DNA from 4 places in the Delftia sp. K82 genome. Region 3 is predicted to be linked to each of the others. Evidence: predicted binding sites of a transcription regulator. Region 3 holds the regulator's gene; each other region holds the start of a gene.
The links. Region 3 encodes LexA, which represses DNA repair genes until DNA is damaged. Its sites were predicted from a motif close to ACTGTATNNNNATACAGT; they were not measured.

Region 1: KDK82_RS15700 (VRR-NUC domain-containing protein) is a predicted target of LexA. The motif match lies at 4,435-4,452, and genes of this name have one in related genera.
Region 2: recA (recombinase RecA) is a predicted target of LexA. The motif match lies at 1,940-1,957, and genes of this name have one in related genera.
Region 4: KDK82_RS04765 (putative DNA modification/repair radical SAM protein) is a predicted target of LexA. The motif match lies at 3,527-3,544, and genes of this name have one in related genera.

The regions. Positions count from the first base shown of each region.
Region 1 is NZ_MYFL01000002.1:38,693-46,463, reverse strand. It holds gene KDK82_RS15720 (porin) at 1-598, shown strand, start outside; gene KDK82_RS15715 (tripartite tricarboxylate transporter substrate binding protein) at 635-1,612, shown strand; gene KDK82_RS15710 (CocE/NonD family hydrolase) at 1,624-3,483, shown strand; gene KDK82_RS15705 (SDR family NAD(P)-dependent oxidoreductase) at 3,566-4,378, shown strand; gene KDK82_RS15700 (VRR-NUC domain-containing protein) at 4,488-6,164, shown strand; gene KDK82_RS15695 (helicase C-terminal domain-containing protein) at 6,161-7,771, shown strand, end outside.
Region 2 is NZ_MYFL01000003.1:240,734-248,504, forward strand. It holds gene yddG (aromatic amino acid DMT transporter YddG) at 1-130, shown strand, start outside; gene recX (recombination regulator RecX) at 127-603, opposite strand; gene recA (recombinase RecA) at 806-1,909, opposite strand; gene KDK82_RS17950 (MarR family winged helix-turn-helix transcriptional regulator) at 2,057-2,557, shown strand; gene KDK82_RS17955 (response regulator transcription factor) at 2,657-3,331, shown strand; gene KDK82_RS17960 (sensor histidine kinase) at 3,426-4,928, shown strand; gene KDK82_RS17965 (LysR substrate-binding domain-containing protein) at 4,885-5,895, opposite strand; gene KDK82_RS17970 (tripartite tricarboxylate transporter substrate binding protein) at 6,005-6,973, shown strand; gene KDK82_RS17975 (N-formylglutamate amidohydrolase) at 7,141-7,771, shown strand, end outside.
Region 3 is NZ_MYFL01000001.1:2,491,993-2,499,763, reverse strand. It holds gene KDK82_RS11040 (DUF4124 domain-containing protein) at 28-558, opposite strand; gene KDK82_RS11035 (hypothetical protein) at 666-869, opposite strand; fluoride riboswitch at 983-1,046, shown strand; gene crcB (fluoride efflux transporter CrcB) at 1,128-1,514, shown strand; gene KDK82_RS11025 (ATP-binding protein) at 1,692-2,249, shown strand; gene KDK82_RS11020 (FecR domain-containing protein) at 2,297-3,268, opposite strand; gene KDK82_RS11015 (sigma-70 family RNA polymerase sigma factor) at 3,273-3,749, opposite strand; gene KDK82_RS32745 (hypothetical protein) at 3,830-3,976, opposite strand; gene KDK82_RS11010 (hypothetical protein) at 4,004-4,426, opposite strand; gene lexA (transcriptional repressor LexA) at 4,589-5,263, opposite strand; gene KDK82_RS11000 (asparaginase) at 5,362-6,333, shown strand; gene adk (adenylate kinase) at 6,426-7,082, opposite strand; gene kdsB (3-deoxy-manno-octulosonate cytidylyltransferase) at 7,347-7,771, opposite strand, start outside.
Region 4 is NZ_MYFL01000001.1:1,086,879-1,094,649, reverse strand. It holds gene KDK82_RS04775 (DUF5691 domain-containing protein) at 1-1,610, opposite strand, end outside; gene KDK82_RS04770 (SWIM zinc finger family protein) at 1,607-3,067, opposite strand; gene KDK82_RS33075 (hypothetical protein) at 3,220-3,351, shown strand; gene KDK82_RS04765 (putative DNA modification/repair radical SAM protein) at 3,546-4,865, shown strand; gene KDK82_RS04760 (TIGR03915 family putative DNA repair protein) at 4,881-5,720, shown strand; gene purL (phosphoribosylformylglycinamidine synthase) at 5,798-7,771, opposite strand, start outside.

The DNA of each region.
Region 1 (7,771 bases), on a different contig from region 3:
GGCCATCGGCACCTCCATGCTCAATGCGCGCAACCGCACCTCCAACTCGCTGGGCTACCAAAGCCCGTCGTGGGGCGGCACGGTGTTCCGTGCGCGCTACTACCTGCGCGGCGATGCCAAAGCCCCAGGGCTGGAGGACGACGCCAGATCGCTGGACCTGGGCCTGAGCTACGCCGCAGGCCCGTGGACGGCCGGCCTGGGCTACGCCAAGGACACGCGCGCCGGGGGCCTGCTGGCCAACGAGTTCGACAGCAAATGGCAGATGGGACTGCGCTACAGCTTTGGTGCCATCGAGCCCTATGTGCTGCTGGGCCGCGACCGCTTCAACCACAAGCCCGGCGTCTCGCGCGCCGACGTGGACTACTGGATGCTTGGCACGCGGCTGCGCCATGGCGCGCACGCCGTGGTGCTCAACCTGATGCAGCGCGACGTGCAGACCTCGCTGACCGGCAAGCGCAGGCGCCAGCAGCTGGCCTATACCTATGCGCTGTCCAAGCGCACCGAACTGCAGGCCTTCGTGGACCACGACGGCGTGGACTCCAGCCGCCCCAACGTGGCCGTGCGCGCCATCGGCGCGGGCGTGCGCCATGACTTCTGACCGTCCTGCACACCCGCATCAAGAATGGAGATTCCCATGACCCACTTCCAACGCTTCCTGTCCATGGCTTTCCTGGCACTGGGCCTTGCGCTGGGCCTGGCGCCCTTGCCCGGCCATGCGGCCGAATTCCCGGAAAAGCCCGTGCGCATCGTCGTGCCGTTCCCCGCCGGTGCCGCAGCCGATGCGGCCATGCGCGTGGTGGCCCGCAAGATGGCCGAGCTGTGGCGCCAGCCCGTGGTCATCGACAACCGCCCTGGCGTGCATGGCTTCCAGCTGGTGTCCTCCGCGCCGGCCGATGGCTACACCCTGCTGCTGGGCGCGGGCTCGGGCATGGTGACGGCGCCGCTGCTGTCCAGCAAGCTGTCCTACAACCCCTCGCGCGACTTCGTGCCCGTGGGGCGGGTGCTGATCAACGTGCCCATCCTCACCACGCACCCCAGCCTCAATGTGAGCACCGTGCAGGAGCTGGTGGCGCTGGCGCGCAAGAACCCCGGCGCGCTGAACTACAGCTCCAGCGGCAACGGCACGCCAGGCCATCTGTCCATGGAAATGTTCCAGGCTGCCACGGGCACGCGCATGCTGCAGATTCCCTACAAGGGCGGCGCGCCCGCCGTCAACGAACTGGTGGGCGGCCATGTGCAGCTGGGCATCAATGCCGTGCCCAGCGTGGTGCTGCAGATCAAGGCCGGCAAGCTCACTCCGCTGGCCGTGGCCAGCGCCACGCGCTCGCGCGCCCTGCCGCAGGTGCCCACGATGGCCGAGGCGGGCGTCAAGGACTTCGAATACGACATCTGGTATGCCCTGTTCGCGCCCACCGGCACGCCGCCTGCGGTGGTGGCCAAAGTCAATGCCGCGCTGGTGCGCTCGCTGCAGGACCGTGAAGTGGCCAAGTCTCTGGAGGCGCAGGGCGCTGAGCCCGCGCCCACCACGCCCCAGGAGCTGGCGCGCTTCATGCAGGAAGACACGGCGCGCTGGGCCAAGCTGGTCAAGGAACGCAACCTCAAGCTCGACTGAGCGCCAGCAGCATGAGCAACACAGCAATCACCCACCTGGGCGGCGTGGTCCGCCACAGCCTCGCCGTGCCCATGCGCGATGGCGTGCGCCTGGCCACCGACCTGTATCTGCCCGAGAACCTCGGCCCCTACCATCCCGGCCCGCTGCCCGTGCTGCTGGAGCGCACGCCCTACGGCAAGAACGAGGAAACGCGCCGCGAGCGCAGCGCGGCCAACCCCCATCCCATGCGCCGGGGCGAGGTGGCGGCCCGCTTTGCGCGCGAAGGCTATGCCGTGGTCGTGCAGGACTGCCGGGGCCGCTTCGGCTCCGAAGGCCAGTTCACCAAATACCTGGGCGAGGCCCACGATGGCGCCGACACCCTGCAATGGATCATGGAGCAGCCCTGGTGCAACGGCAGCGTGGGCACCTACGGCCTGTCCTACGCCGCGCACACGCAGACTGCGCTGGCCACGCAAAGGCCGCCGGGCCTCAAGGCCATGTTCCTGGAATGCGGCGGCTTTGCGAATGCCTACCGGGGCGGCATACGCCACGGCGGTGCCTTCGAGCTGAAGCAGGCCGTCTGGGCCCTGCGCAATGCGCGCAGCGGCAGCAACCACCTGGAGCCCGCAGCGCGCCAGGCGCTGGAGCAGGCCGACATCGGCCAGTGGTGCCTGCGCCTGCCCTGGTCGCGCGGCGACTCGCCGCTGCAGTGGGCGCCCGAGTACGAGGACTACCTGTTCAGCCAGTGGGAGCGCGGCAGCTTTGACGACTACTGGCGCCAGCCCGAGCTGTACGCCGCCGGCCACTACGGCGCCTTCGACGGCCTGGCCGTGATGCTGATGTGCGGCTGGTGGGACCCGTATGCGCAGACCACCACGGACAACTACCTGGGCCTGTCGCGCGGCGATGGCCGGGTCCGCATGGTGCTGGGCCCCTGGACCCATGGCGAGCGCAGCGTCCCGCATGCGGGCGATGTGGATTTCGGGCCCGGTGCCGTGCTCGACGGCGCACTGGCCGACGACTACGTGGCCATGCGCCTGGCCTGGTTCGACCACTGGCTCAAGGGCCGGCCCATGCCCGCGCGCCAGCAAGCCGCCGTGCGCTACTTCCGCATGGGCGGCGGATCGGGCGCGCGCACGGCCCAGGGCCGGCTGGACCACGGCGGGGCCTGGCGCAGCGCCGACCACTGGCCCGTGCCCGGCACGCAGCCCACGGCCTGGCACCTGCACGCCGACGGCAGGCTGGCCCGCGAGCCCGCGCCGCAGCCGGGCGTGCGCAGCTACCGCTTCGACCCGGCCTGCCCCGTGCCCACCCTGGGCGGCTCCATCACCTCGGGCGAGCCGCTGATGTTCGCAGGCGCCTACGACCAGGTCACGCAAGAGAACACCTTCGCCGCCCGCCCGCCCTACGGCCCGCTGTCCGAGCGTGGCGACGTGCTGGTGTTCCAGACCGAGCCGCTGCAGCAAGACCTGGAGGTCACGGGCACCATCACCATCGAGCTGCAGGTGTCCTCGTCCGCGCCCGACACGGACTTCACCGCCAAGCTCATCGACCAGTACCCGCCCAGCGCCGACCATCCGCAGGGCTATGCGATGAACATCACCGACGGCATCCTGCGCTGCCGCTACCGCAACTCATGGGAGCAGCCCGAGCTGATGACGCCAGGCGAGGTGGTGGCCATCACCATCGAGCCCATGCCCACCTCCAACCTGTTCCGCCAGGGCCACCGCATCCGCCTGGACATCTCCAGCAGCAACTTCCCGCGCTTCGACGTGAACCCCAACACCGGCGCGCCCGAGGGCAGTGCGGGGCCCAGGCAGGTGGCGGTCAACAGCCTGCACCTGGGTGGCTGCCATGCCTCGCGCATCGTGCTGCCGGTGGTGGCGGTCTAGGCGGAGAGCACACGCGTTTGGCAGTCTGGCATGTTTCGCAATTTGGTTGTACCATGCAACCAAATTGCGAAGGAACATCGCCATGGACATGCAGCAGCGTCAGTTGGAACTGGCCGGCCCCCTGCCGGCCCTTGCACCATCGGGGCGGCTCCGGGGGCGTGTCTGCCTGGTGGTGGGCGCCACCAGCGGCATAGGCCGGGCCACCGCCCTGCGCATGGCCGAGGAGGGCGCTGCCGCCGTGGTGGTCACGGGGCGCCGCCGTGAGCTGGGCCTGCAGCTGGAGCAGGAAATCCGGCAGCGGGGGGCGGACGGCCTTTTCCTGGCCTGCGATGCAACGCGGCAGGAGGACATGGCGGCGGTGGTGGAGCAGGCCGTGGCGCGCTTCGGGCGGCTGGACGCGGCCTTCAACAATGCGGGCTTCCAGGAGCGGCGTGCCGCGCTGGCCGAGCAGGATGATGCGGTCTTCTCCCAGGTCTTCGATACGAATGTGCGTGCGGTCTTCCACGCCATGCGCCATGAACTGGCGGCCATGCTGGCCACGGGCGGCGGCACCATCGTGAACAACACCAGCGTCAGCGGCATACGCAATCCCAACCCGGGCCTGTCGCTGTACGGCGCCTCCAAGGCGGCGGCCATGTCGCTGACCCGCGCCGCCGCCATGGAGTACGCGCCGCGCGGCATCCGCATCAATGCCGTTGCCCCTGGCCGCGTGGTCACGGACATGATGCTGGGCTCGGGCATTGCCGACATGCATGCCGTGGCGGCGGGCCTGCCGCTGCGGCGCATGGGCCATCCGCAGGAGGTGGCCACGGCCGTCGTCTGGCTGATGTCGGACGAGGCGGCCTTTGTGGTCGGGCACTGCCTGGCGACCGATGGCGGCTTTCTGGCCGGATGAGCCTGCCCGGGGCAAGTCCGTTGTGCGAAGTGAGCACTACCGGGTTTGATATGATGACTGTATAAAGATACAGTTTTCGAGCGGCCTGGCTGCCCGATCTGCCAGGCCCATGCTCCCTCCCCACCGCTTCTACTACCTGCACAACTTCCAGCGCGCGCTGGACTGGATTGGCCAGCGTTACGGCGATCTGCTGGACACGTCCGAGCAGGAATTCCTCACCCGGTTCACGCAGCTGCCCCAGCCCTCGCAGGCGCTGATGGTGCGTTTGCTGATGCGGCGCGGGCCCTGGTTTCGGGCCGGCAAGCTGGTGTACGAAGAGATTCCCGCCATTGCCGACGCGGCCGCGCCCCTGCTGGATCTGGGCTGGCTGGACGCGGGCCACCCCATGGCGCTGGAGGAGCTGTTTGCGCTGCACACCAAGCCCGAGCTGCTGCAGCTGTTCGCCGGCTCACCCGTTCACGCCGGCCTGCGCAAGGCCGAGCTTTTGCAGGCCCTGCAGCCCCTGCATGAGGCGCCCAGGCCCTATGCGCAATGGCAGCCCCAGGGCGTCGGAGCCGGCGAAGCCGCCTGGCGCGTGATGGTGGGCGCGCTGTGCGAGCGCTTTCGGCTGATGTTCTTCGGCAATCTCTACCAGGACTGGTCGGAATTCGTGCTGGCCGACCTGGGCGTGTTCCGCTACGAGGCCGTGGCCTTCGATGCGGCCTCGCGGGCCTTCCAGTCGCGTGCCGATGTCGATGGCTACCTGGCCCTTCAGGCCTGCCGCGCGGCGCTGGATGAGGGCGTGGAGATCGATGCGCTGCTGCAGCAGGTGGTCGGCTGCCCCAGCGGCAATGCCTGGCTGGAGCAGCGCCGCGCCAAGGTGCTGCTGCGCATAGGCCAGGCCTGCGAGCGCATGCAGGACTGGGAGCGTGCCGAGCAGGCCTATGCGCAAAGCCGCTACCCCGGCGCCCGCCACCGGCGCATGCGCGTGTACGAGTGCATGGAGCGCTTTGCCGATGCCATGGCGTTGGCCCAGGCCGCCCAGGCCCAGCCCGAGAGCGACGAGGAGCTGCAGCGCGTGGCGCGCATGCTGCCGCGCCTGCGCCGCAGCCTGGGGCAGGGCGCGCGCGGGCGTGCGGCGGCGCTGGCGCCCGTGGTGGCGCAGATGCGCATGGACGTGGAGCTGGAGCTGCCGGCGCGGCCCGCATCGGTCGAATACGTGCTGCGCGACCATTGGCACAGCGACGCCGCGCCGGTGTTCTATGTGGAGAACGCGCTCATCAACTCGCTGTTCGGCCTGCTGTGCTGGCCGGCCATCTTCGCGCCGCTGCCGGGCGCTTTCTTCCACCCGTTCCAGAGCGGCCCGGCCGACCTGTCCGCGCCCGACTTCGTGCAGCGCCGCGCAGCCTTGTTCGAGGAATGCCTGGCGCATCTGGACGATGGCAGCTGGCGCGAGGTCATCGTGCAGCGCCATGCCGACAAGCAGGGCCTGCAGTCGCCTTTCGTGTTCTGGGGCGCGCTGAGCGCGCCGCTGCTGGCGCTGGCGCTGGACTGCATTCCGGCCGCCCACCTCAAGCTGTTCTTTGCGCGGCTGCTGCGCGACGTGCAGGCCAACCGCACGGGCTTTCCCGATCTGGTGCGTTTCTGGCCGGCCGAGCGCCGCTACGAACTGGTCGAGGCCAAGGCCCCCGGCGACAAGCTGCAGGACAACCAGATCCGCTGGCTGCAGTACTGTGCCGAGCACGGCATTCCCGTGCGCGTGTGCCATGTCCAGTGGCGCGGCCAGCCGCTGGGAGAGGCCGCGTGAGCTACACCGTGGCCGTGCGCGCGCTGTGCGAGTTCACGGCGCGCGTGGGCGACCTGGACCTGCGCTTCACGCCCGCGCCCAGCGCGCTGGAGGGCATGGCCGGCCACAGCCTGGTGCAGTCGCGCAGGGGCAAGGACTACGAGACCGAAATCAGCCTGGCCGGCGGATACGGCGACCTGCGCGTGCGCGGCCGCGCCGACGGCTTCGACGCCGGGGCTGGCCAGCTCGAGGAAATCAAGACCTACCGGGGCCAGATCGAGGGCGTGCGCGCCCACCACCGCGCCCTGCACTGGGCCCAGGCGCGCATCTACGCCCATCTGCTGTGCCAGGCGCGCGGCCTGCAGCGGCTGCGCGTGGCCCTGGTGTATTTCAACGTGGGCAACTCGGAGGAAACCGTGCTGGTGCAGGAGGAAGACGCGGCCACGCTGCGCGCCTTCTTCGAGCAGCAATGCGCGCTGTTCCTGGACTGGGCGCGCAGCGAGGCCGCCCACCGCGCGGCGCGCGAGGCGGCGCTGGCCGCGCTGCGCTTTCCCATGCAGGGCTTTCGCGCGGGCCAGCGCGAGCTGGCCGTGGCCGTCTACCGCGTGGCGCGCGCGCAGCAGGGCGGCCAGTGCCTGATGGCGCAGGCGCCCACGGGCATCGGCAAGACGCTGGGCACCATCTTCCCCATGCTCAAGGCCATGCCGGACCAGGGCCTGGACCGGCTGTTCTTCCTCACCGCCAAGGGCACGGGCCATGGCCTGGCGCTGCAGGCGCTGGCCAGCGTGAACCGGCAGATCGCCGAGCAGCACCAGCCACCGCCGCAGGAACCGGCTGCGCCGCAACCGCTGCCCGCGCCACCCGCACCGCCCGCACCGTCCGCGCCACCCGCAAGGCTGCGCGTGCTCGCCATCCTGGCGCGCGACAAGGCCTGCGAGCACCCCGACAAGGCCTGCCACGGCGACTCCTGCCCGCTGGCGCGCGGCTTCTTCGACCGGCTGCCCGCCGCGCGCGCCGCCGCGCTGCAGCAGGCGCCCTGGGACCCGCCTGCCGTGCGTGCCGTGGCGCTGGCGCACGACATCTGCCCCTACTACCTGGCCCAGGAACTGGTGCGCTGGAGCGACGTGGTCGTGGCCGACTACCACTACTTCTACGACAGCGCCGCCATGCTGTACGCGCTCACCCAGGCCCAGCAATGGAAGGTGGGCGTGCTGGTGGACGAGGCCCATAACCTGCTCGAGCGCGCGCGCCGCATGTACACGGCCGAGCTGTCGCAGTTCGCCCTGGCCGCCGCCCGCAAGTCGGCCACCGGTGCCGTGCGCAAGGCGCTGGACCGGCTCAGCCGCAGCTGGAGTGCGCTGAACAGGGAGCAGACCGCCAGCTACCAGGCCCATGAGGAAGTGCCCGCAGGCCTGCTGGGCGCCGTGCAGCGCGCCGTGGCCGCCATCGCCGACGCCAATGCCGACAGCCCCATGCTGCCCGGCGACCCGGTTCTGGACTTCTACTGGGAAGCGCTGCAGTTCATGGCGCTGGCCGAGCAGTTCGGCGGCCATGCGCTGTTCGATGTCCACCTGCTGCCCGGGCGCTCAGGTCCCCGTCGCACGCCGGCCTCCACGCTGTGCATACGC
Region 2 (7,771 bases), on a different contig from region 3:
GCCCGTGTTCTCTGCCTTGCTGGCCAGTGCCTGGCTGCAGGTGCAGCCGGGCTGGGGCTTTTGGCAGGGCGTGGTGCTGGTGACCGTGGGGTCGCTGGTGTGCTGGGGTGCGACCCGGCGCGCAGACTAGCCTTCGTCCTCTGCTCCTGCGTCCCAGTCTTCGCTGCGCCCCCGCAGCACCTTGCTCGCAATTTCTCCTCCAAAACCGCGCGCAGCCAGGAAACGCATCTGCTTGAGTCGTTCCTGCGGTGTGGCCGGTGGTGCGCCGAAGCGCTGGCGCCATACGGCAAGGGCGCGCTGCAGTTCGGTGGCGCGCAGTTGCTCTGCGGCGGCGCGCACCAGGCCGTCGTCCAGCCCCTTGTTGCGCAACTCCTGCACCACGCGTGCCGTGCCAAAGCGCGCGGCCTTGCGGTGCAGCACGGACTCGGCCACGCGCTGGGCACTGATGAAGCCGCGCTGCTCCAGCGCGTCGAGCATGGCGCCCAGGTCTTCGCCTTCCTCCACATGGGGGGCGAGCTTGCGTTCCAGCTCCAGCCGTGAATGTTCGCGCTGGCCCAGCAGCTTGAGCGCCCGGCCCTTGAGCGACAGCTTGGCGAATCCCATGCGGCAATGTCTCCTGAATCGTCCCGAATAAAAAAGGCCCCCACGCTCCCCTTGCTGCGCAAGGTCCGCTGCCCCCCAAGGGGGCCGCTTTTTTGCCTTGGGGCGTCCCGGCGATAAAAAAGGCGCAGACGTGAGCCTGCGCCAAGATGGCAAACACAGTGTGTGCAGGCGCGGCAGCGCCTGCAGTGAGGGGTCAGGCCGCTCAGGCTTCGATCACGCCGTCCTTGTCGGCCTTGGCCTTGCCCGCCTTGGCGGCCTTGGCTTCGGGGGCATCGCCACCGGCCGTGGGCAGCAGGGCAATGCCCAGGCTGTCGCGCACCTTGTTCTCGATCTCCACGGCCAGGCCGCTGTTCTCGCGCAGGAATTCGCGGGCGTTGTCGCGGCCCTGGCCGATCTTCTCGCCGTTGTAGGCATACCAGGCGCCCGACTTGTCGAGGATCTTGGCGTTGACGCCCATGTCCAGGATTTCACCTTCGCGCGAGATGCCTTCGCCGAAGAGGATGTCGAACTCGGCGGTCTTGAACGGAGGCGAGACCTTGTTCTTGACGACCTTGACCTTGGTCTCGTTGCCGATGGCCTCGTCGCCCTTCTTGATGGTGCCGGTGCGGCGGATGTCCAGGCGGACCGAGGCGTAGAACTTCAACGCATTGCCGCCCGTGGTGGTTTCGGGGCTGCCGAACATCACGCCGATCTTCATGCGGATCTGGTTGATGAAGATGACCATGCAGTTGGTCTTCTTGATGGTGGCTGTCAGCTTGCGCAGCGCCTGGCTCATCAGGCGGGCCTGCAGGCCGGGCAACTGGTCGCCCATCTCGCCTTCGATTTCGGCCCGGGGTGTGAGGGCGGCCACCGAGTCCACGACGATCATGTCCACGGCACCCGAGCGCACCAGGCTGTCCACGATTTCCAGGGCCTGCTCGCCGGTATCGGGCTGGCTGATCAGCACTTCGTTGAGGTTTACGCCCAGCTTCTGGGCGTAGCTGGTGTCCAGTGCGTGCTCGGCGTCGATGAAGGCGCAGGTGCCGCCCTGCTTTTGCATTTCGGCGATGACCTGCAGCGTCAGCGTGGTCTTGCCCGAGGATTCAGGGCCGTAGATCTCGATCACGCGGCCACGGGGCAGGCCGCCAACGCCCAGGGCGATGTCCAGGCCCAGCGAGCCGGTGGAGACGACTTGGATGTCCTGGATGGCTTCGCCTTCACCCAGGCGCATGATCGTGCCCTTGCCGAACTGCTTTTCGATCTGGGCGAGTGCGGCCTGCAGGGCCTTGGCTTTTTCACTGTTGGCGGTGGTGACGGCGGTGTTCATGCGGACTCCTGGGTTGGCTGGGGTTTCAGCTCTGTATTTGCATTCAGGCTGGATGCTTGAACAGTAGTTTATGGGCTTGTTGGTTTGTTTTGTGGGTGTTTTTAGTCAGTTTTCCTGACTTGTTGGATTTGCCTCCACAATGCATCCATGAGTGAGTTTTCCCCCGTCACGCCGCCCGCCGACGCCTGGCGCCAGACCCACCTGGGCCGCCTGCTCGGCCATGCCATGCGGCGGTTCGACGCGCGTGTGCTGCAGCTCATGGCGCGCGATGTGGAGGTGCCGCTGGCGCTGTCCAATCTTGCGGCGCGCGACAAGGTGGGTGCGGCCCACATCCACATCACGCGGCATCTGTCGCTGGCTGGCGACAGGCTCACCGACCTGGCCGAGCGCGCTGGCATGACCAAGCAGTCCATGGGCGACCTGGTGGCCCAGTGCGAGGCCTGGGGCCTGGTCACGCGCGAAAGCGACGAACGCGATGCGCGCGCACGCCGCATCCGCTTCACGCCTGCGGGCCTGGCTTGGCTGCAGGCCTTCCATGACGCCGTGTCCCAGGCCGAGGCCGAGTTCCGTGAGGAAGTCGGCGACGACATCGCCACCGTGGTGGCGCTGGGGCTGGAGGCCTATGCGGGCGGCGGCTCACTCGGGTAAGGTCCCTGCCCGTGGGGCGGGGCGCATCCTAGAATCCTAGGAATCAAAGACGCGCATTTCCAACATCCAGAGCGCGTCTGTATTTCAGGAGACAACCCCATGCGCATTCTGATTGCCGAAGACGACCAGGTCCTGGCCGATGGTCTGCTGCGCAGCCTGCGCGGCTCGGGCGCCGTGGTCAGCCATGTGGCCAACGGCAGCGAGGCCGATACCGCGCTGATGACCAGCAGCGAGTTCGACCTGCTCATCCTGGACCTGGGCCTGCCCAAGATGCACGGGCTCGAAGTGCTCAAGAAGCTGCGCGGCCGGGGCGATGCGCTGCCGGTGCTCATCCTCACGGCGGCCGACAGCGTGGAAGAGCGCGTGCAGGGGCTGGACTACGGCGCCGACGACTACATGGCCAAACCGTTTGCGCTGTCCGAGCTGGAGGCGCGTGTGCGCGCTCTCACGCGGCGCGGCATGGGTGGCGCCAGCAGCACCATCAAGCACGGCCCCCTTGTCTACGACCAGGCCGGCCGCGTGGCCACCATCGACGGCAAGATGGTCGAGCTGTCGGCGCGCGAGCTGGGCCTGCTGGAAGTGCTGCTGCAGCGTGCGGGCCGGCTGGTCAGCAAGGACCAGTTGGTCGAGCGCCTGTGCGAATGGGGCGACGAGGTCAGCAACAACGCCATCGAGGTCTATATCCACCGCCTGCGCAAGAAGATAGAGCGCGGCCCCATCCGCATCGCCACCGTGCGCGGCCTGGGCTACTGCCTTGAGAAGATCGCTTCCTGAGGCCGCTGCCCTGGCTGTCAGGCCCGGGTTGGCTTGCCTGCGCATAGTGGCGGATGCCACGGGGCCGTGAACCCGTCGTGAGGGCTGCCCGCCGATGAAAATCTTCCAGCGTGAACAGCGCTCACTGTTCGGCGAGATCCTTGACTGGATGCTCACGCCGCTGCTGCTGCTGTGGCCCGTGAGCCTGGCGCTGACCTGGCTGGTGGCCCAGGGCCTGGCCAACAAGCCGTTCGATCGCGCGCTGGAGTACAACGCCCAGGCGCTGGCGCAGCTGGTGATGGTGCAGCAGGGCAAGGTGCTGTTCAACCTGCCGCAATCGGCCAGCGAGATCCTGCGCGCCGACGAGTCGGACACCGTGTATTTCCAGGTGCTGGGCGTCAAGGGCGAGTACCTGGCCGGCGAGCGCGATCTGCCGCTGCCGCCCGAGTCCGACGATCCGCCATCTGGCGATCTATTGCCCGGCGGTGCACCGACCGGCGGGGCCGTGCAGCTGCGCGATGCGGAGTTTCGCGGCATTGACCTGCGCGTGGCCCATGTCTGGGTGCGCATGCCCCTGCCCGACGAGCCCCAGGCCCTGGTCCAGGTGGCCGAGACGCGCGAAAAGCGCAGCGTGCTGGCTACGGAAATCATCAAGGGCGTGATGCTGCCGCAGTTCGTCATCCTGCCCCTGGCCGCCTTGCTGGTGTGGCTGGCGCTGGCGCGCGGCATCAAGCCGCTGCACCGGCTGGAGGAGCGCATCCGCGCGCGCCGGCCCGAGGACCTCTCGCCCATCAACCACAAGGACGTGCCGCTGGAAGTCGTGCCGCTGGTGGACTCGGTCAACGACCTGCTGGGCCGGCTCGGTGATTCGCTGGCCACGCAAAAGCGCTTTCTGGCCGACGCGGCCCACCAGCTCAAGACACCGCTGGCCGGGCTGCGCATGCAGGCCGAACTGGCCCAGCGCGAGGGCGTGAGCACGGAGGAGTTGCGGCAGTCCCTGGCACAGATCGCGCGCTCCAGCATCCGCGCCACGCACACGGTGAACCAATTGCTGGCGCTGGCGCGCGCCGAGAGCGCCGGCGTGGGCCGCGGCCTGGCCATGCAGCCCTGCAACCTGGTGCGCATCGTCACCGACGTGGTGCGCGACTGCCTGCCGCGCGCCATGGACAAGCATGTGGACCTGGGATACGACGGCGCCGAGTCATCGGCCACGGGCGTCTGGCTGCAGGGCAACGCCACGCTGCTGACGGAGCTGGTGCGCAACCTCGTGGACAACGCCATCAACTACACGCCTTCCAGCAGCAGCCGGCCCGGCATGGTCACGGTGCGCGTGCTGGCCGACCCCTTCGGCCAGGTCCTGTTGCTGCAGGTGGAGGATTCGGGACCCGGCGTGCCCGAGGCCGAGCGCGAGCTGGTGTTCCAGCCGTTCTACCGCGTGCTGGGCTCGGAGGCCGATGGCTCGGGCCTGGGCCTGCCCATCGTGCTGGAGATCGCGCGCCAGCATGGAGCCCAGGTGGTGCTGGAAGATGCGCATCCTGGCCAGCAGCCGCCGGGTGCGCGTTTCAGCGTGCGCTTTAAGGCGCTGCGCTCGCCGCCGTCGCCCAAGCCTGCGGCGTAGGTGGCGGGGCTTCCCCGGCTGCCGCAGATTCCCCGGGAGCCACAGGCGCCACCGCGATCCGTCCCGGCGTCTGCGCGGCATGGTCCACCAGCCAGTTGCGGAAGATGCCCAGGGTGCCGTGGTTGGCGCGGTCGGCCGGATAGCACAGCCAGTAGCCCAGGGCGCTCTGGTAGCCGTGCTGGGGCAGGGGCTCGTTCACCAGGCCGGCCGCGATCTCGTCCTGCACCAGGCAGCGCGGCACCAGGGCGATGCCCATGCCGGCCATGACGGCGCGGATGATGGTCTGGAACTGGTCGAACTGCGGGCCCGCAAGGGGGCTGATGCCGTTGACGCCATGGGCCTCGCTCCAGCGCGCCCAGGCATCGGGAATGGTCACATGGCGCAGCCGGGTGCAGCGCGCCACGTCCTGGGGGGTGGTGATGCGTGCCTCGGGGCCCGCGCCGCGCGGCGGTGCGATCAGCGCCACCTGGCGGCCCACCAGATAGTGGGCATGCGCGCCATTCCAGTGCCCGTCGCCAAACAAAATTGCGCAGTCCAGCCCCGGACTGTCAAATTGGTAGCTGTGTACGTAGGGTACAAAGTGCAGCGTGATCTGTGGATAGCGCTGCTGAAACTGGGGCAGCCTGGGGATCAGCCACTTGGCCGCGAAAGTCGGCAGCGATGACAGGTGCAGCGCGCCTCGGCTGTCATCGCTGGTGATGAGTTCGAGAGTGGCTGCCTCCAGCTGGCCCAGCAGGGCGCGCACTGCGCGCTCATAGCGCTCGCCCGCGGGCGTCAGCCTCAAGCGCTTGCGCTCGCGTTCGAACAGCGGCACGCCCACCCATTTCTCCAGCTCCTGGATCTGCTTGCTGACTGCGCTTTGCGTCAGGTGCAAGGCTTCGGCCGCGCGCGAGACGCCCCCGAAGCGCACCACGGTGGAGAAAGCGCGCAGCAGATGCGTGGGCGGGTTGAGGCGGCGCAAACTCATGACAGGGATATGATGAAAGTATTCCTGTTTGGAATATTAACAGGCACAGTATTTGCTTTTTTTGTGAGCAGATTTCTTTTAATCTGAACTTGTTTGTAAGAAAGATCCTATGCAACGACGTCATTTCCTTGCTTCCATCGCCGCTTCTTCTGTCGTTCCTGGAATGTCCTTCGCCCAGGACACCTCCCGTCCCCTGCGCATCGTCGTTCCGTTCCCTGCTGGTGGCTCCACCGACATGGTCCCGCGCAACATGCAGGATGTGCTGCCCAAGCTGCTGGGCGGCCAGGCCGTGGTGATCGAAAACAAGGCCGGCGCTGGCGGCTCCATCGGCATGGCCGAAGTGGCGCGTGCCACCGACGGCGTGACCTTCGGCATCGCCACGCTGTCCACGCACGGCGTGAACCCCGCCGTGTTCAAGAAGCTGCCCTACGACGCCATCAACGACTTCGTCGGCGTGACCGAGATCGTCAAGGCGCCTGGCGTGATCGTGATCAACCCCAAGCTGGTGCCCGCCAACAACTTCGCCGAGTTCGTGAAGTACCTGAAGGCCAACCCCGGCAAGGTCAGCTTCGCAACACCCGGCAACGGCACCATCGGCCACATGTGGGGCGCCCAGTTCATGAAGAGCACGGGCACCGAGATGCAGCACATTCCCTACCGCGGTGCAGGCCCGGCCATCAACGACGTGCTCGGCGGCCAGGTTCCCGTGTACTTCGACCAGGTGGCTTCCTCGCTGCCCCACATCAAGGGCGGCAAGGTCAAGGCCCTGGCCGTGTCCTGGCATGAGCGCCTGGACGTCCTGCCCGACGTGCAGACCTACGCCGAAGCCGGCCATGCCGACCTGAACGATCCTTCGTGGTTCGGTCTCGTGGCCCCCAAGAGCACGCCGCCCGAGCAGATCGCCCGCGTGCAAAAGGCCATCGCGGCCGCGCTCAAGGACCCGGCCGTGCAAAAGCGCATGGCGGCCCAGGGTCTGTACATCTCCGGCACCAGCAGCGACGCTTTCACCAAGCAGATCGCCAGCGAAGTCGCCAAGATGAAGAAGATTGCCGCCACGGCCCAGATCCAGCTGGATTAAGGCTCCCCCTGAGGCGCTTCGCGCCTTCCCCCTCTCTCGCTTCGCGGGAGGGGGACCACGCCCTCGCTGCGGGACGGCCCTTGCTGGGCGTGCCTGATATGAGGCTGCGCCCTGTTCTTGGAGTGCGCCCGGCGAGTGGCGTCTGCACAACCGAGTAGACACATCTCATGCATCCCGTCCTGCGACTGATCAGTCAGAACTTCCTGCAATCCCTGCCCGGCGCGGCAGGCTCCGGCGCGGCCGATGCCGCGCCGCCCATGGTCACCAGCGCTGCCGGCGCCAGTGCCGTGGTGCTGGACTCGCCGCACAGCGGCACGGTCTACCCGGCGGACTTCGGCTCCTGCCTGCCGCTGGCCACGCTGCGCCAGGCCGAGGACACGCATGTGGAGAAGATCTACGCCTTTGCGCCGGGTCTGGGCGTGAGCTGGGTGGAGGCGCATTTCCCGCGCATCTACCTGGATGCCAACCGCGACACCACCGAGATCGACACCACCATGATCGAGGGCGAGTGGCCGCTGCCCGTCACCACCGACCAGGTCGTGCTGCAGAAGGTGCGCCTGGGCAAGGGCCTGATCTGGAAGTTCACCGATGAGGGCGTGCCCATCTATGACCGCCAGCTGCCCGCCGCTGAACTGCTGCAGCGCATCGAGCGCTGCTGGAAGCCCTACCACGCCGCCGTGGAGCGCGCCATCGACGGCGCCCATGCGCGCCATGGCTACAGCATCCATATCAACTGCCACTCCATGCCTTCCGTCGCAGCCAGCCACGCCACGCTGCACCCGGGCCTGGTCCATGCCG
Region 3 (7,771 bases):
GATATCTGGCAGTTCCGTGCCTGGTTCTCATTGAGAAACTGGTTGCTGAATGGAGTGGGGTACTCCCGGTGTCACAATCACCTTCGGCGGCTCCTGCATCAGGGGCGTATTTGAGCCGCATGCAGCATTGACACCCGTGATCGCGGCATTGGTCCGCATCCGTTTTTCGTCTTGGGAAATGGTGCGAATGCTGGAGACGAATTCCAGCTCCTTGCGCGCCTGCTTGCACTGAAGGGACGCGCCGAGCTGCTCGGGCGCAGGAGCAGTTGTCTGGCGGGCTTGCTGCTCGATGATACGCTGCTGGCTCTCGATCTGGCGCTGCTGCATTTCGTTCAGCTGGCGCTGATACTTTTGTTCATTCGCCTGTGCTGCATCAGCCCGCTCACGGGAGATCTCATCGTCCGATTTTTTGCGCTGTATCAGAGCTCCAGTGTCATTGCTGCTGCAAGGACTGTCTGAGAAAGTCGACTTTCCAGAAGCATCCTTGCATTGAAAGACCTGGGCTGCGGCAGGCAATGCGAAAAGTGCTGTAAAGATTGCTGTGGTCAAGAGTCGCATATGCATATCGATGAATTGATGGGCCTGATCGGATCCGAATTACAGACGAAGAATAGTCCTTTGACCCGCATGCCCGGCAACTTTCGTCTTGGTTTGAATGGCCCGCTTCACTCTGCGTCCCGCAGGGCAGCGCGGCGGGCTGCTTCAGCGGTCTCCTGAGCCTCCTTCTCGGCTTGCCTGAAACGTTCTTGTGCTGTGGTCGGTGTGCCGTCATGGCCGCCTGCGGCGCGCTCACCGATGTGAATGTTGGAAAGCCTTGCTGTGCCGTACAGCAAGGCCGCTGCAATGATCAGGAGCACGATGAATTTCATTGTTGCATTGTGCCGCTGGTCATTTGGAGGGTACGGCCAGCGTCTGCAACGCAATCTCACACCTCTGCCGCTTGCCAGGTCCAGAGTAAACTCGCCCCCGCAGCCAGCACTCGCTGCACGATGGGAATGGAGCTTCCCGAAACCGCCCTGCGAAGGGCTGATGGCTCCTGCCTTGGTGGGATGGGTCCTGCCGGTGGCGGGGCCATGTCTTGATCTTGCCCGGCACGCCCGTCCCGGTTATTCGATGAAAGGACGGTCATGGGGTTCTACGGTTTCATTCTGGTGTTCGTTGGAGGCGGCCTGGGGTCTGCGCTCCGGCATGGCGCGAACTTGCTCGCACTGCGGCTGGTGGGCGGTGCGTATCCACTGGGTACGTTGGCGATCAATGTGCTGGGTGCCTTCGTGATGGGGGTGGTGGTGGAGTGGTTTGCGCTCAAGACATCGCTGCCGCAGAGTGCGCGGCTGTTCATCACCACTGGCATTCTGGGTGGCTTCACCACGTTTTCGACGTACGCGCTGGAGGTCGGCATGCTGTATGAGCGTGGCGACTGGCTGGCCTCCGTGCTGTATGCGCTGGGCTCGCTGGTGCTGGGCGTGGCTGCGCTGTTTGCAGGGTTGGGGCTGGTGCGCATGGTGGCCCATTGAGACACCGTGATTGCGCTATGCTGTGCGCCATGGCCCGCCGGAACGCAACGCAGATTATTCGCACCATCCATTGGATGGTGGGTTAGCCAGCGGCCTTCAGCGCCATGCAACCCGCCCAGAGGAGGCGGGTTTTTCATTCTGTCTCCGGGGTTTTCTCAAGCCTTTCAGGAGATGGATATGCAGGTTTCCGAACAGTCCCGGCCCCGTTGCGCAGAATATGCCGATGACCCTGCCGCCAACGCGCGGCTTGCCACGCTGCACATGGTCTGCTGCAAGATCGGCTCGGGCAAGTCAACGCTGGCACGGCAATTGGCGGCCGGGCCCGGAACGGTGTTGGTCAGCGAGGATTCCTGGCTGGCCGGCCTGTACCCCGGCGAGATGCAGTCGGTGGCCGATTACGTGCGTTGCAGCACGCGGCTCAAGGGGTTGATGGGGGCGCATGTACAGGCGCTGCTGGACGCTGGCGTGTCGGTGGTGCTGGATTTTCCGGCCAATACCCTGGAGGGGCGGGGCTGGGCGCGCAGCGTGTTCGAGAAAGTGGGCGCCTCGCACCGCCTGCATTTTCTGGATGTGCCTGACGAGGTCTGCAAGCAGCGCTTGCGTGTGCGCAATGCGGCAGGCGAGCATCCGTTTCAGGCCAGCGATGAGCAATTCGACCTGATCACGAGCTACTTTGTCGCGCCCTCCGACGAGGAGGGCTTCGACGTGGTGCATCACCCGTATGCGCCGCTCTGAAGTGCTGGTTTGGACGAGAGACTTCGCCACGGCCTCATCCCATCATCTCAGCTTGATCGCGCTTGCACCTCCACCCAATAGCGGGTGCGGGTGCGCAGTTGCAGAGGAAAGCGGCTGACGAGCGCGGCCAGGGCGCGATCCGTGTCATCCACGGGAAAGGCGCCCGAGACAAGCATCCCGGCGACCTCGGCCGAGCAGCCCAGGTAGCCGGGCCGGTAGCGGGCAAGGGCGTCAATCAGCTGGCCCAACGGCATGTCCAGTGCGACCAGGCCGCCTTCATGCCAGCTGGCTGCAAAGGGGTCTGCGGACGTGGGCGGCTGGGTGGCGCTGGACGAGAAGGCGGCCTGCTGTCCGGCCTGCAATTGCGCGGAGGGTGCATCGCTGTCCAGAGGCTGCAGGCGCACGGCCTTTTCCTGCACGGTGACATGGCACAGGCCATCGTCCGCGAGATGAACCGTGAAGCGCGTGCCCAGGGCCAGTACGTGGCCTTGCGGGGTCTGCACGCTGAAGGGGCGGCCCAGCGCGTCGGGCTCGGTGGCGACGAGGATGCGGCCACGGTGCAGGCGCAGCAGGCGCTGGCGGTCGTCAAAAACGGTGTCCAAGGCGGTTGCCGTATCCAGGGCCACCAGGGAGCCGTCGGGTAGCTTTAGATCCCGGCGCTCGCCCGTGGCTGTGCGCTGCCCGGCCTGCCAGCTTTCCAGTGGTGCGCCTTTCCAGGCCATCCAGGCCATGGCGCCGCTGCCCAGGCCCAGAGCCACGCCGCGCACCACGGAGCGGCGGGTGGGCGAGGTGCGACGGCCCAGCGCCTGGCGCGCCAGTGGTGCGGGCAGATGCGACAGTTGCGCGGTGACGGATTGCACGCGCAGCCAGGCGCGCTGGTGGGCGGGATCGGCCTCATGCCATTTCTGCCAGTCCTGTTGCAGGCCTGCTGTGGCAGAGGCGCCGCGCAGTTTCACGTGCCAGGCGGCGGCCTCATGCAAGGCGCGGCGGTCGTTGCCTTCCAGATGTCTCTCGCCCATGTGGCTATGCCAGGACCAGGCAGCAATGCTCCATCGCCCGGGTCAGGTAGTTGCTGACGGTGCGCAGCGATACACCCAGGCGCTGGGCGATCTCTGGGTAGCTCAGTTCCTCGAACTGGGCCAGCACGAAGGCTTCGCGAACCTTGGGAGGAAGGCTTTGGAGCATGCGGTCCACATCCAGCAGGGTCTGCTGGACGATGGCCTGCTCTTCGGGCGAAGGCGCCAGTGATTGTGGCAACTGGGCCAGATAGTCCAGATAGGACTGCTCCAGCGTGCGGCGGCGAAACAGGTCGGCGACCAGGCCCCGGGCGATGGTGGCCAAGTAGCGCCTGGGTTCGCGGATGTCCTGCTGCGGCAGGGGCGAGCGCAGCAGGCGCACAAAGGTGTCCTGGGCCAGGTCGGCGGCATCGTCACGGTTTCCCAGGCGTTTGCGCAACAGGCTTTCCAGCCAGGGATGGTGATTCTGGTAGAGGCTGTGCACGGAGAAGGCTGGGGCGGAGGAGGCGGGCGCAGTGGCAATCGCTGCTGCAAAAGATAATAAGAATGCTTATCAATTATCTTTCAGGCCTGCGCCCCTCCCGCAAAGAGGGCGTCCACTTGTTGCATGTGCGCTACAGGGTAGTGGTGGCCGCCAGCCTGCAGCAGCTTTGCGCAGGCCGATTCCTCGTGCGGCACGCGGTCCGCGCCGCCCAGGTTTGTGTCGTGCAAGGTGTGTCGCACACCTTGCATCGGGCCTCAGTTGGCTGCCGGTCCGCCATGCGCCTCCATGCGCTCCAGCGCAGCGCAGACATCGGCCATGCGCCCGGAGATGAACAGGCATTCCGGCTGCTCCTGCGGCGACCGCTGGATGATGCGCAGGCCTGAAGGCTGCTCAGGTGCGGATTGCAGGGCGGGCTGCGTCGGCAGCAAGGGCAGGATCAGCTGGGCATCTCCATGGTCTGCAGCGCGTGCGGCCTTGCCGCGGCGCTGCTGGCTGCGCCGGCGTGCCTTGCTGAAAGAGATCACGTTGGCGGACTCGGGTGCTGCAGCAGGTAATGGCTGGCACGCAGGGGCTTGTGCAAGTGGCATGGCCGACTCCATGGCGGTCGCAGTCAGGCGGATGCCATGTGCCAGGCGCAGGAAGGAAAAAGAAGACAGTGTTGGCAGAGCGAATCCCATGTGACGACTCCTGTTGGCGTGTTTCAAAGAGGCATGGACACAGGCAGGATTGCGGTTTGCGGGCAAAGCTCCGCCCAGGGCGAAGCTCCAAGGCTTCGCGCCTACCACCTGGGCGGTGCGTGAAATGGGGTGAGGCGGCCTGAGAAGGGCCGCCAGTCCGGCTTACATGGACATGCTGTTGCGGATCAGCCCCACGGCCAGGCCTTCAATGGCAAAGGCCTCTTCGGGGGCGACGCGAATCACCGGGTAATCGGGGTTTTCCGGCAGAAGTTCCACGCCCTGCGTGGTGCGGCGCAGGCGCTTGACGGTGACTTCATCACCCAGGCGCGCCACGACGATCTGGCCGTTGCGGGCTTCGTGTGCGGACTGCACGGCCAGCAGGTCGCCGTCCATGATGCCCGCGTCGCGCATGGACATGCCACGCACGCGCAGCAGATAGTCGGGGCGCGTCTGGAACAGGCTGGGCTCGACGGAATAGGTTTGGTCGATATGTTCCTGGGCGAGAATGGGCGAGCCCGCCGCAACGCGGCCCACCAGGGGCAGCATCAGCGGTGCCAGGGCCGACAGCGGCAGTCCGAAGCTGGTGCCGCGCGCGGCATTGATGTTGCGCACGGTGTCGGTACGCAGGCGAATGCCGCGCGAGGTGCCGCTGACCAGTTCGATCACACCTTTGCGGGCCAGGGCCTGCAGGTGTTCCTCGGCAGCGTTGGCGGACTTGAAGCCCAGCGTGTTGGCGATTTCCGCGCGTGTGGGAGGCGCGCCCGTGCGGGAGATGGCGGCCTGGATCAGGTCCAGGATCTGTTGCTGGCGGGCGGTGAGCTTGGGATGGTCGAGCATGGCGTGCGTCCGGTCCTTGAGGGCAGATGGCAGGCTGGGAGGCCATCTGATGATTTATACAGTATCTGTATTTTTAACCAGTTTTCCAAGAGGTGCAAGTGGGGCAGTCAAAGTTGGTGATTCTGGGCACGGGCGGGACCATCGCCGGCCGGGCGGATTCGCAGTCGCAGGGCGTGGGGTACAAGGCCGGGCAGATCACGGTGCAGTCGCTGCTGGAGGCCGTGCCGGACCTGGAGCAGCAGGCGCTGGGACCCGTGCAGACGCAGCAGATCGCGCAGGTGGACAGCAAGGATATGGACTGGCCCGTGTGGCGCGCGTTGCTGCGCGCCTGCACGCAGGCGCTGGAGGATGCGGACACACGCGCCGTGGTGATCACGCATGGAACGGACACGCTGGAAGAGACGGCCTGGCTGCTGCACAGCCTGCTGCCGGCCACCAAGCCCATTGTGCTGACCTGCGCCATGCGCCCGGCCACGGCCCTGTTGGCCGACGGGCCGCAGAATCTGCGCGATGCCGTGAGCCTGGCTGCCAGCGGCGGGCGCAGCGGCGTATGGGTGGTGGCAGGCGGCGAGGTGCATGCGGCAGACCAGGTGCAGAAGGTCCATCCCTACCGGCTGCAGGCAATGCGCTCCGTGGAAGGCGGGCCGCAGGCGTTGGTGGAGGAAGGGCGTGTGCGCTGGCTGGTGCCCGATGCGCCGTCCGCGCGGACCATGGTGCCTGCGGCCATGTCATCTGATCTGCTGGCGCTGGATGAGCTGCCCTGGGTCGAGGTGGTGTTCAGTGGCGCCTTGGCGCGTGCCAGCGGCGTGAATGCGCTGGTGGCGGCAGGCGTGCGTGGCATCGTCGTGGCTGGCACGGGCAATGCGACGGTTCACGAAGGCATGGAAGCGGCCTTGCAGCGTGCCCGTGACAAGGGCGTCTGGATCTGGCGGGGCACGCGCTGTGCCGAAGGCCTGCCCGTGGCCTCCGGCCTTGGGACCAACCCGGCAGAGGCCGATCTGGCGCAGCTGCCCGTGGCAAAGGCCCGGATTGCGATGATGCTGGCGCTAGCAGCGCAGCCGCGCGATTGAGCCGGGCGGCGACACCGGCATTTCTTCAGTTGCTGGCGGTCAACAAAAAAGCACCCTGCGGGTGCTTTTTTCGTTGTGGCACATGGCCTGCATCACTCAGCCAGTGCAGCCAATGCGCGTTGGGTGATGTCCTCGACCGAGCCCAGGCCGCTGATGGCGCGGTACTTGGGCGCCGCTGCGGCTTCCTTTTCGGCCCATGCGCGGTAGTAGTCCACCAGGGGGCGGGTCTGGCTGCTGTAGACGTCCAGGCGCTTCTTGACGGTTTCTTCCTTGTCGTCTTCGCGCTGCACCAGCGGCTCGCCGGTCACGTCGTCCTGGCCTTCGATCTTGGGCGGATTGAACTTGACGTGGTAGGTGCGGCCCGAGGCGGGGTGGGAACGGCGGCCGCTCATGCGCTCGATGATGGCGTCGAAGGGCACATCGATCTCCAGCACGTAGTCCAGCTTTACGCCAGCGGCCTTCATGGCGTCTGCCTGGGGAATGGTGCGGGGAAATCCATCAAACAGGAAGCCGTTGGCGCAATCGGCCTGGGCGATGCGTTCCTTGACCAGATTGATGATCAGGTCGTCGCTGACCAGTTGGCCGGCGTCCATCACGGCCTTGGCCTGCTGGCCCAGGGGCGTTCCGGCCTTGACGGCGGCACGCAGCATGTCACCGGTGGAAATCTGGGGGATGCCGTACTTCTGGCAGATGAAAGCGGCTTGCGTGCCTTTGCCGGCGCCGGGTGCGCCCAACAAAATCAGTTTCATGGAAGTCCTTGAGGAGAGTAGAAATTCTTGTCTGCCGGATCGGCCCACCGGGGCGGACAGTCCATGCGTCATATTTTTGTCGCGGGCAAGGATAGCACGCACAGGGCTAACACTGGCTTACACGCAGAGGGCAAAACTGTCGCCTGTGCAATCTCCAAAAACTGCGTTTTGCTGTCCGACAAAACCGCATGTGCAGTTGTGTTGTGAATGGCGATGCCGGGCATCGCCATTGGCGCATCTGTATTGGCGTATGCGGGATCGGATTCAGGCGGACAACCGGGCGCGCACCCGCTCCAGGTCTTCGGGGGTGTCCACGCCGGGGCCAGGTGCATGGGGCGTCAGGTGGACGGCGATGCGGTGGCCGTGCCACAGCGCACGCAACTGTTCCAGCGCCTCCAGCACCTCGGTAGGGGCGGGAGAAAGCTGCGGGAAGCTGCGCAGGAAACCGGCACGGTAGCTGTAAATGCCGATGTGGCGCAGTGGCGCGAAGCCGGGGTGGCCCGGTGCTGCCGCTGCAGATGCCGTCTCCCACCATGCCTGGCCTGCATGTTCACGCGCAAAGGGGATGGGTGCGCGGCTGAAATAGTGGGCCATGCCCTGGGCATCGCAGACGACCTTGACCACGTTCGGGTTGGTGAAGTCGGCCAGGCTGTCGATGGCATGTGCCGCCGTGCCCATGCTGGCCGAGG
Region 4 (7,771 bases), 1.4 Mb from region 3:
GCCGGTGCGGCAACTGCAGCGGCTGTGGCGGCAGCGGTGGCCGTGACTGCTGCCGCAGGTTCGGTTTGCGGCTCGGGCTCAGGCTCGGGTTGCGCATCCAGCACCGAGGGCTTGCGCCACAGTTCGGCAAAGCGCTCCAGCGCGGTCACGTCCAGCATGCGCGCACAGGACAGCAGGGCCTGGTCGGCGCGGTAGCTGTGCCAGTTGCCCGTGATCTGCTTGCCGCCCACGGCCACGTGCAGTGCCTCGGTCAGCCGCGCCGACAGCGCGGGCGAGAGCAGTTCGGCACCGCCCAGCGACTGGGACATGCCTTCGATGGCATCGATGAGCTTGTGCCTGTCGCGCTCGAACTGGGCAATCCAGCGGGACTCGCGTTCCTCGCGGGACAACCGGGCCATGAGGGCGGGCAGGAGCGCGTCGTGGCGCATGTCGCGGCCCATGGTCTGGGCGGCATCGATCCATTCCACGTCCAACTGGTATTGCAGGGCCCGCACCCAGCCCTGGCGCAGTGAGGATTTCCAGTCGCTGCGCCGGCTCCACTCCATCACTTCCAGGGGCGTCAGGCCCAGGGCGCGGGTCCAGAAGGACACGGGCGTGAGCTGCACCATCTGCTCCAGCAGCCAAGCCTTCTTGCCGCCACGGTGGTAGGCGTCGGGCTTGAGCGTGATGCCGTCGCGCTCCCATTCCTTGAGGCCTTCTTCGGGAGGCTCCACGATCCACTGGCCCTTGTCGTCCTGCTGCAGCATGGACTGCATCCAGCCCATGACGCGCTGGCTGTGCGCGCTGTCCGGCAGACACGAGAGCATTTGCGCGGCGTTCTCGCGGATCTCCTTGCTGCGGTCGGACAGCAGTTTTTCGAGCAGCGGCTCATCGTCCATGCCCAGCCCGACGGCCAGGGCCTGGACCAGGGGCAGGCGCTCCTTGGCGCCCAGCTCCTTCAGACTGCCTTCCAGCCGCGTGCGGGCCTTGGCGGCATCGGTTGCGCGCTCGCTGCGCAGCAGGGCCACGCGCTGCTCCACCGAGCCCTCCTGCCAGACCAGTTCGGGGTCGGCGGTTTCCTCCACGCCGCTGGCATAGCTCCATTGCGGGTTGAGCGCGCCCAGCCAGCGTCCGCGCTCGCCCAGCACGGGGGCCAGCCACTGGCGCAGTTCCACGGACTGGCGGCCCTGCTCCAGCGCAGGCACCAGCAGATCGTGGGGCAGGCGCTGGCCGGCCTGGTCCAGGGTGCGCAGCATGGAGGCCTGCAGCTCGAACGGGCCGTCCTTGAGCACGTCGCCCATCAGGGTGTGCAGGCGCGCATCGGCAGGCGCGGTGCGCGACTCCGCAGGCGCGGCGGCCGGCACGGCCAGCGGTGCCGTCAGGCGCACCTGCGCGCCAGGCTGCCAGCCGGCCCGCTCGAACACGGCCGCCACGGCGCTGGCGCGCAGCAGTTGCTGGGCAGGCGAGTCACCGGCCACGTCAGCGCGGGGCTGCAGCGCGGCCTGCACGGCCTGCTGCGACCCGCTTGCGGACGGGTCCACGCCCGAAGCCAGCGCAGGCGGCACGGCCAGCCGGTCCGAGCCGACCATGGCCGATTGCTGCAGCGCAGCCCAAAGTTGTGCGTTGCTCATACCGGATCACCCTGGTTCTGCCAGATACATTGCTTGGCGGTTTCACCCTCGCGGGCCTGCCAGGCACTCAGCAGCCGCCAGCGGCCCACGGCCGGGCCGGGCTCCCATTCGCCAAACAGCTGCATGGGCGCACCGCCGCTGAGCGCCAGCAGGCGCCAGGCCTCGGCATCGTCAATGGCCACGGGAACGGGCTGCACAGGCGCGGCAGTGCCTGCAGCAGACACGCCGGGCGCAGCCGCCGATGCGCCCAGCGCATCGGGCCAGGCCGCAAACCATTGGCCCTGGGCAGGCACCAGGCGCAACCCGTCCTGGCACAGCGGCTGCGTGGCCTGCAGCGGGTTGGCGGCAATGCGCTGGCCCAGCCGTTGCAGGACGTCTCCCCCGGCCGAGTTGGCCAGCGGGCTGGCGCCATCGGCAGGCAGCGCAGGCCCGTTGCCATTGGCCGCAATGGCGCGCAGCGGCGCATGGCCCGGATAGAAATTCAGCGCGCAGCCGTAGCGATGGCCCGGCACCCAGGCCGATTCAAAGCCGCGCCCGCCCTGCGCATAGTCCAGCACCAGGGCCATGCGCCCGGTGCGCTGGCCCTGCAGCCAGACGCGCCGCTCCATGAGCCGGCCTTCGCGCTCGATCATGCGCAGGCCGGCCACCAGCCATTCGTCCTCGACCAGTTGGCCCTTGGCCTGCACCTCGGCCTTGTCCATGGGCCAGCCCAGCGCGGCCATCACGTCGGCCTTGACTTCGGGGCTGAGCGATTCGCGGCGGCGCACGGCGTCGATGATCAACTGCCAGTGGCCCAGTTGCACCAGCATGTCGCGCGGCCAGTCTCGGTGGCTGTCCACCAGATCCCTGCAATCCTTGATGCGCGCCGCCATGCCCGTGGCCTGCGCATCGACCATGCGCGCGGCCATGTTGTTCCAGCGCTGGCGCATCTGCGTGTCGCTGGCCTGGTTGGCCAGGCCCGCACGCACCATGTCCTGCATCCACAGCGACAGTTCCTGCAGGCCGGCTTCGACCTTGTCCCAGCGCTTGTCTTCGCGCCTGGCCTGCTGTTTGGCCGCGACCTCGGGATCGGGTGGCGGCTCGGCCGCTGCGGCGGCAGCCTTGGCCTCTTTCTTCTCGGCCTTTTCCTGGCGGCTGTCCAGCCAGGTCTGCACCCAGGCGGGCGGATCAACGCCTTCGGGGACTTGCCCGCCGGCACGCATCAGCATCAGCGCCAGCCCGTGCTTGCAGGGGAATTTGCGGCTGGGGCAAGAGCATTTGAAGGAAGGCCCCGACAGGTCCACCTGGGTCTGGTAGGGCTTGCTGCCGCTGCCCTGGCATTCACCCCAGACCGCCACATCATTGGCGCCCATGGCGGGCCATTTGGCGGGCGATTGCAGGCCCTTGGCGGCCTTGCTGGATGAGGCGTCCGGCGACAGCGCCAGCACTTCGCTCTCTGTTCCTAATACACGCGACACCGAAGCTCCCTCTCCAAGTGTTTGTCATCGCCGGGCGCATTGAATGAAACGGCACTGCCCGGCAAACCCGAAAGCCTATCAGCAATAGTTATCGGCAATTTGAAACAATTCACAACAACACCCAACCTCTCCCCCATGAATGGGAAACCCCCATGGCGCGCAGCCAGCTGCGCTATATCAGCGCGTGCATTGATGGCACCAAGCCATGCCAGCCTTCAGGCATTGCGAAAGACGCAGAAAACACGCATTCACCATTTCCTGCGATGCACATCGCCACCCATTGAAAGCAAGCACTCATTCCGCACTGAAAACGGTTTCACTCCATTGCACTGGCAACCATTGCAATCCGCTGGCCATTGCGATAGCCCGACAGTGCGCTCGACCCGCAGCCAGGCAAGGCCGGACCAGACCCTGGCTGGGGGATGGGCTCTCGAAAAACCGGATGTGCCAGGCAAATATACTGTATATTTATACAGCCATGGAGTTGCAACGCAAACTTTTCATCCTCGCCGACGCCGCCAAGTACGACGCCAGCTGCGCCTCCAGCGGATCGCAGGGGCGCGACTCGCTGGACGGCAAGGGCATGGGCTCGGTCACCGGCATGGGCATCTGCCACAGCTATGCGCCCGACGGGCGCTGCATCTCGCTGCTCAAGATCCTGCTGACCAATGTCTGCATCTTCGACTGCCGCTACTGCATCAACCGCAAGAGCTCCAACGTGCAGCGCGCCCGCTTCACGGTGGCCGAGGTGGTGCAGCTGACGCTGGACTTCTACCGGCGCAACTGCATCGAGGGGCTGTTCCTGTCCAGCGGCATCATCCGCTCTAGCGACTACACCATGGAGCAGCTGGTGGAAGTGGCGCGCCGCCTGCGCGAGGAGCATGACTTTCGCGGCTACATCCATCTGAAGACCATCCCGGATGCCGCCCCCGAATTGCTGGCCCAGGCAGGCCGCCATGCCGACCGCCTGAGCATCAATGTGGAACTGCCCACGGCCAGCGGCCTGGCGCAGTTCGCGCCTGAAAAGGATGGACAGCGCATACGCCAGGCCATGCAGGGCGTGGACCGGCATGTGCAGGCCTGGCGCGCGGCCACGCGCGAGCAGCGCCAGGCGCAGTCCCTGCCCGGCGCGCCCGCGCAGCGCGCCGCCGTGCCCCGCTTTGCGCCGGGCGGGCAGAGCACGCAGATGATCGTGGGCGCCGACCGCGCAACCGATGCCGACATCCTCGAATCCAGCCACACGCTGTATGCGGGCTACGGCCTGCGCCGCGTGTACTACTCGGCCTTCAGCCCCATTCCCGATGCCTCGCGCGATCTGCCGCCGCAGGCTCCTCCCCTCATGCGCGAGCACCGGCTCTACCAGGCCGACTGGCTGATGCGCTTTTACGGCTACGGGGCGGGCGAGATCGCGGCAGCCAGCCGCCACGGCATGCTGGACCTGGAGATCGACCCCAAGCTGGCCTGGGCACTGGCCAACCGGCAGCAGTTCCCCGTGGACCTCAACCGTGCGCCGCGCAGCCTGCTGCTGCGCGTGCCGGGCCTGGGCACGCAGACGGTGGACCGCCTGCTGGCGGCGCGCCGCGTGCGCAGGCTGCGGCTGGACGATCTGCTGCGGCTGCGCGCCCCCGTGCAAAAGGCCCTGCCCTTCGTGCTGATCGACGGCCACCGGCCCCTGCTGGGCGAGACCGACTCGGCCGCGCTGCGCACCCGGCTGATCGCGCAGTCGCAGGCCAGCCAGGCCCAGGCACGGCACAGCGGCATGCGCGTGCAAAGCGCGGTGCAGGCCAGCCTGTTCTAGAACCTGGAGCACGCCATGCAAGCACAGGCTCTCACCATCGAACTCGACAGCCCCGACGACTGGCCCGGCTTTCGCGCAGCCTGCAGGGCGCTGCTGGCCCATGGCGCCGACCCCGCCCTGGTGCGCTGGCGGTGGCCCAACACGCGGGGTGCGCAGCAACTCGGCGCGGGGGTGGACCTGTTTTCCAGCGCGCCGGAGCAGGCCATGCCCGCCTCGGCACTCGCCGGGCTGGCCGGCCCCGGCGAGGCAGGGCTGTCCCTGTCCGAAACCCAGATGTCCGCGCTGCGCCATGCCTGCATGCACCGCGCGGCGGGCCGCTTCGAGCTGTGCCACCGCTGGCTGGCGCGCATGCAGGCCCGGCCCGAACTGCGGCTGGATGCGCTGGATGCGGACTGGCGCGCCATCGAGGCCCTGGCCCGCCCCGTCTCGCGCGAGATCCACAAGATGCACGCCTTTGTGCGCTTTCGGACGACGCAGCGGCAGAACCAGCCCGAGCTGCACATTGCCTGGTTCGAGCCCGAGCACCACATCGTGCGCGCGGCAGCGCCCTTCTTCTGCAAGCGCTTTGCCAACATGCACTGGGCCATCCTCACGCCGCAGTGCAGCGCGCACTGGGACGGCCATGCGCTGCGCCTGGCGCCCGGCGCGCGCCGCAGCGATGCCCCGCCAGCCGACGCGGGCGAGGCCCTGTGGCTGACCTACTACGCCAGCACCTTCAACCCCGCGCGCCTGAAGGAGCAGGCCATGCTGCGCGAGATGCCGCGCCGCTACTGGCACAACCTGCCCGAGACGGTGCTGATCTCCACCCTGGTCCAGCAGGCCCGCGCGCGCACGGCGCAGATGCTGGCGCCGTAACGGCAGCCGCCAAAAAGAAACAGAAAAAGAAAAGGCCCCGAAGGGCCTTTGTCTGCTTTGCAGCGTCGCTCAGTGCATCAACCCAGCCACTTGCGGGCGTTGCGCCACACGCGCATCCAGGGGCTGAATTCCGACTTGTCGCCGTTGGTCCAGCTCATCTGCACGTTGCGGAACACACGCTCGGGGTGGGGCATCATGGCCGTGAAGCGGCCATCGGCCGTGGTCACTGCCGTCAGGCCGCCGGCCGATCCGTTGGGGTTGAACGGGTACTGCTCGGTGGCCTTGCCGTGGTTGTCCACATAGCGCATGGAGGCGATGGCCTTGTCCGCATTGCCGCGGAAGCGGAAGTTGGCAAAGCCTTCGCCGTGGGCCACGGCGATGGGCAGGCGGCTGCCGGCCATGCCCTGCAGGAACAGGCTGGGCGACTCCAGCACTTCCACCATGGACAGGCGTGCCTCGAAGCGGTTGCTCTGGTTCTGCGTGAAACGCGGCCAGTCCTGGGCACCGGGAATGATGTCGGCCAGCTCGGCAAACATCTGGCAGCCATTGCACACGCCCAGGCCGAAGGTGTCGCTGCGGCCGAAGAACTGCTGGAACTGCGCGGACAGGCTGTCGTTGAAGGTGATGGAGCGCGCCCAGCCGATGCCGGCGCCCAGCGTGTCGCCGTAGCTGAAGCCGCCGCAGGCCACCACGCCGGCGAAGTCCTGCAGCTGCGCGCGGCCGCTTTGCAGGTCGGTCATGTGCACGTCCACCGCGTCGAAGCCGGCTTCGGTGAAGGCGTAGGCCATTTCCACATGGGAGTTCACGCCCTGCTCGCGCAGCACGGCCACGCGGGGGCGCGCGCCCAGGTTCAGGAAGGGTGCGGCGGGGTTCTCGGCCGGGTCGAACGTCAGGTGCAGGTGCATGCCCGGGTCGGCAGGCTCGCCGGCTGCGGCGTGCTCGCTGTCGGCGCAGGCCGGGTTGTCGCGCTGCTGGGCAATCTTCCAGCTGACGGCATCCCAGACCTGGTGCAGGTCGCTGAGCGAGGCGCCGAAGACGGACTTGGCATCGCGCCAGACCTGCAGTTCGCCCTTGCCCGCATCGACCTTGGACGAGACGGGACGCGTCTTGCCGATGATGTGGCTGCAGGTGGACAGGCCATGCTCGCGCAGGGTCTGCAGCACGGCGGCGCGGTCGGCCGTGCGGATCTGCAGCACGGCGCCCAGCTCTTCGTTGAACAGTGCGCGCAGCGTCATGTCGTCGCGGCGGCCGCTGATCTGGGAGGCCCAGTTCTTGCCTTCGCCCGAGTCCATGCGGCTGTCGCTGATGCCGTCGCCTTCGGTGACCAGCATGTCCACGTTGATGGCCACGCCCACATGGCCGGCAAAGGCCATCTCGGCCACGGTGGCCAGCAGGCCGCCGTCGCCCTTGTCGTGGTAGGCCAGGATCTGGCCCTTGGCGCGCAGGTCGTTGACGGCATCGACCAGGGCGATCAGGTCCTTGGCGTCATCGAGGTCAGGCGTTTCATTGCCGGACTGGCCCAGCACCTGGCCCAGGATGGAGCCGCCCATGCGCATCTTGCCGCGGCCCAGGTCCACCAGGACCAGGGTGCTGTCGTCTTCCGTGGCGTCCAGCTGGGGCGTGAGCGTGCCGCGCACATCGTCGATGGAGGCGAAGCCCGTGATGATCAGGCTGACGGGCGAGGTCACCTTCTTGACCTGGCCGCCCTCGTTCCACTGGGTGCGCATGGACAGGCTGTCCTTGCCCACGGGGATCGAGATGTCCAGCTGCGGGCACAGCTCCATGCCCACGGCCTTGACGGTGGCGTAGAGCGCCGCGTCTTCGCCGGGCTCGCCGCAGGCCGCCATCCAGTTGGCCGACATCTTGACCTTGGACAGCTCGATGGGCGCGGCCAGCATGTTGGTGATGGCCTCGGCCACGGCCATGCGTCCCGACGCCGGGGCGTTGATGGAGGCCAGCGGCGTGCGCTCGCCCATGGCCATGGCCTCGCCCTTGAAGCCACGGTAGTCGGCCAGGGTCACGGCCACGTCGGCCACGGGCACCTGCCAGGG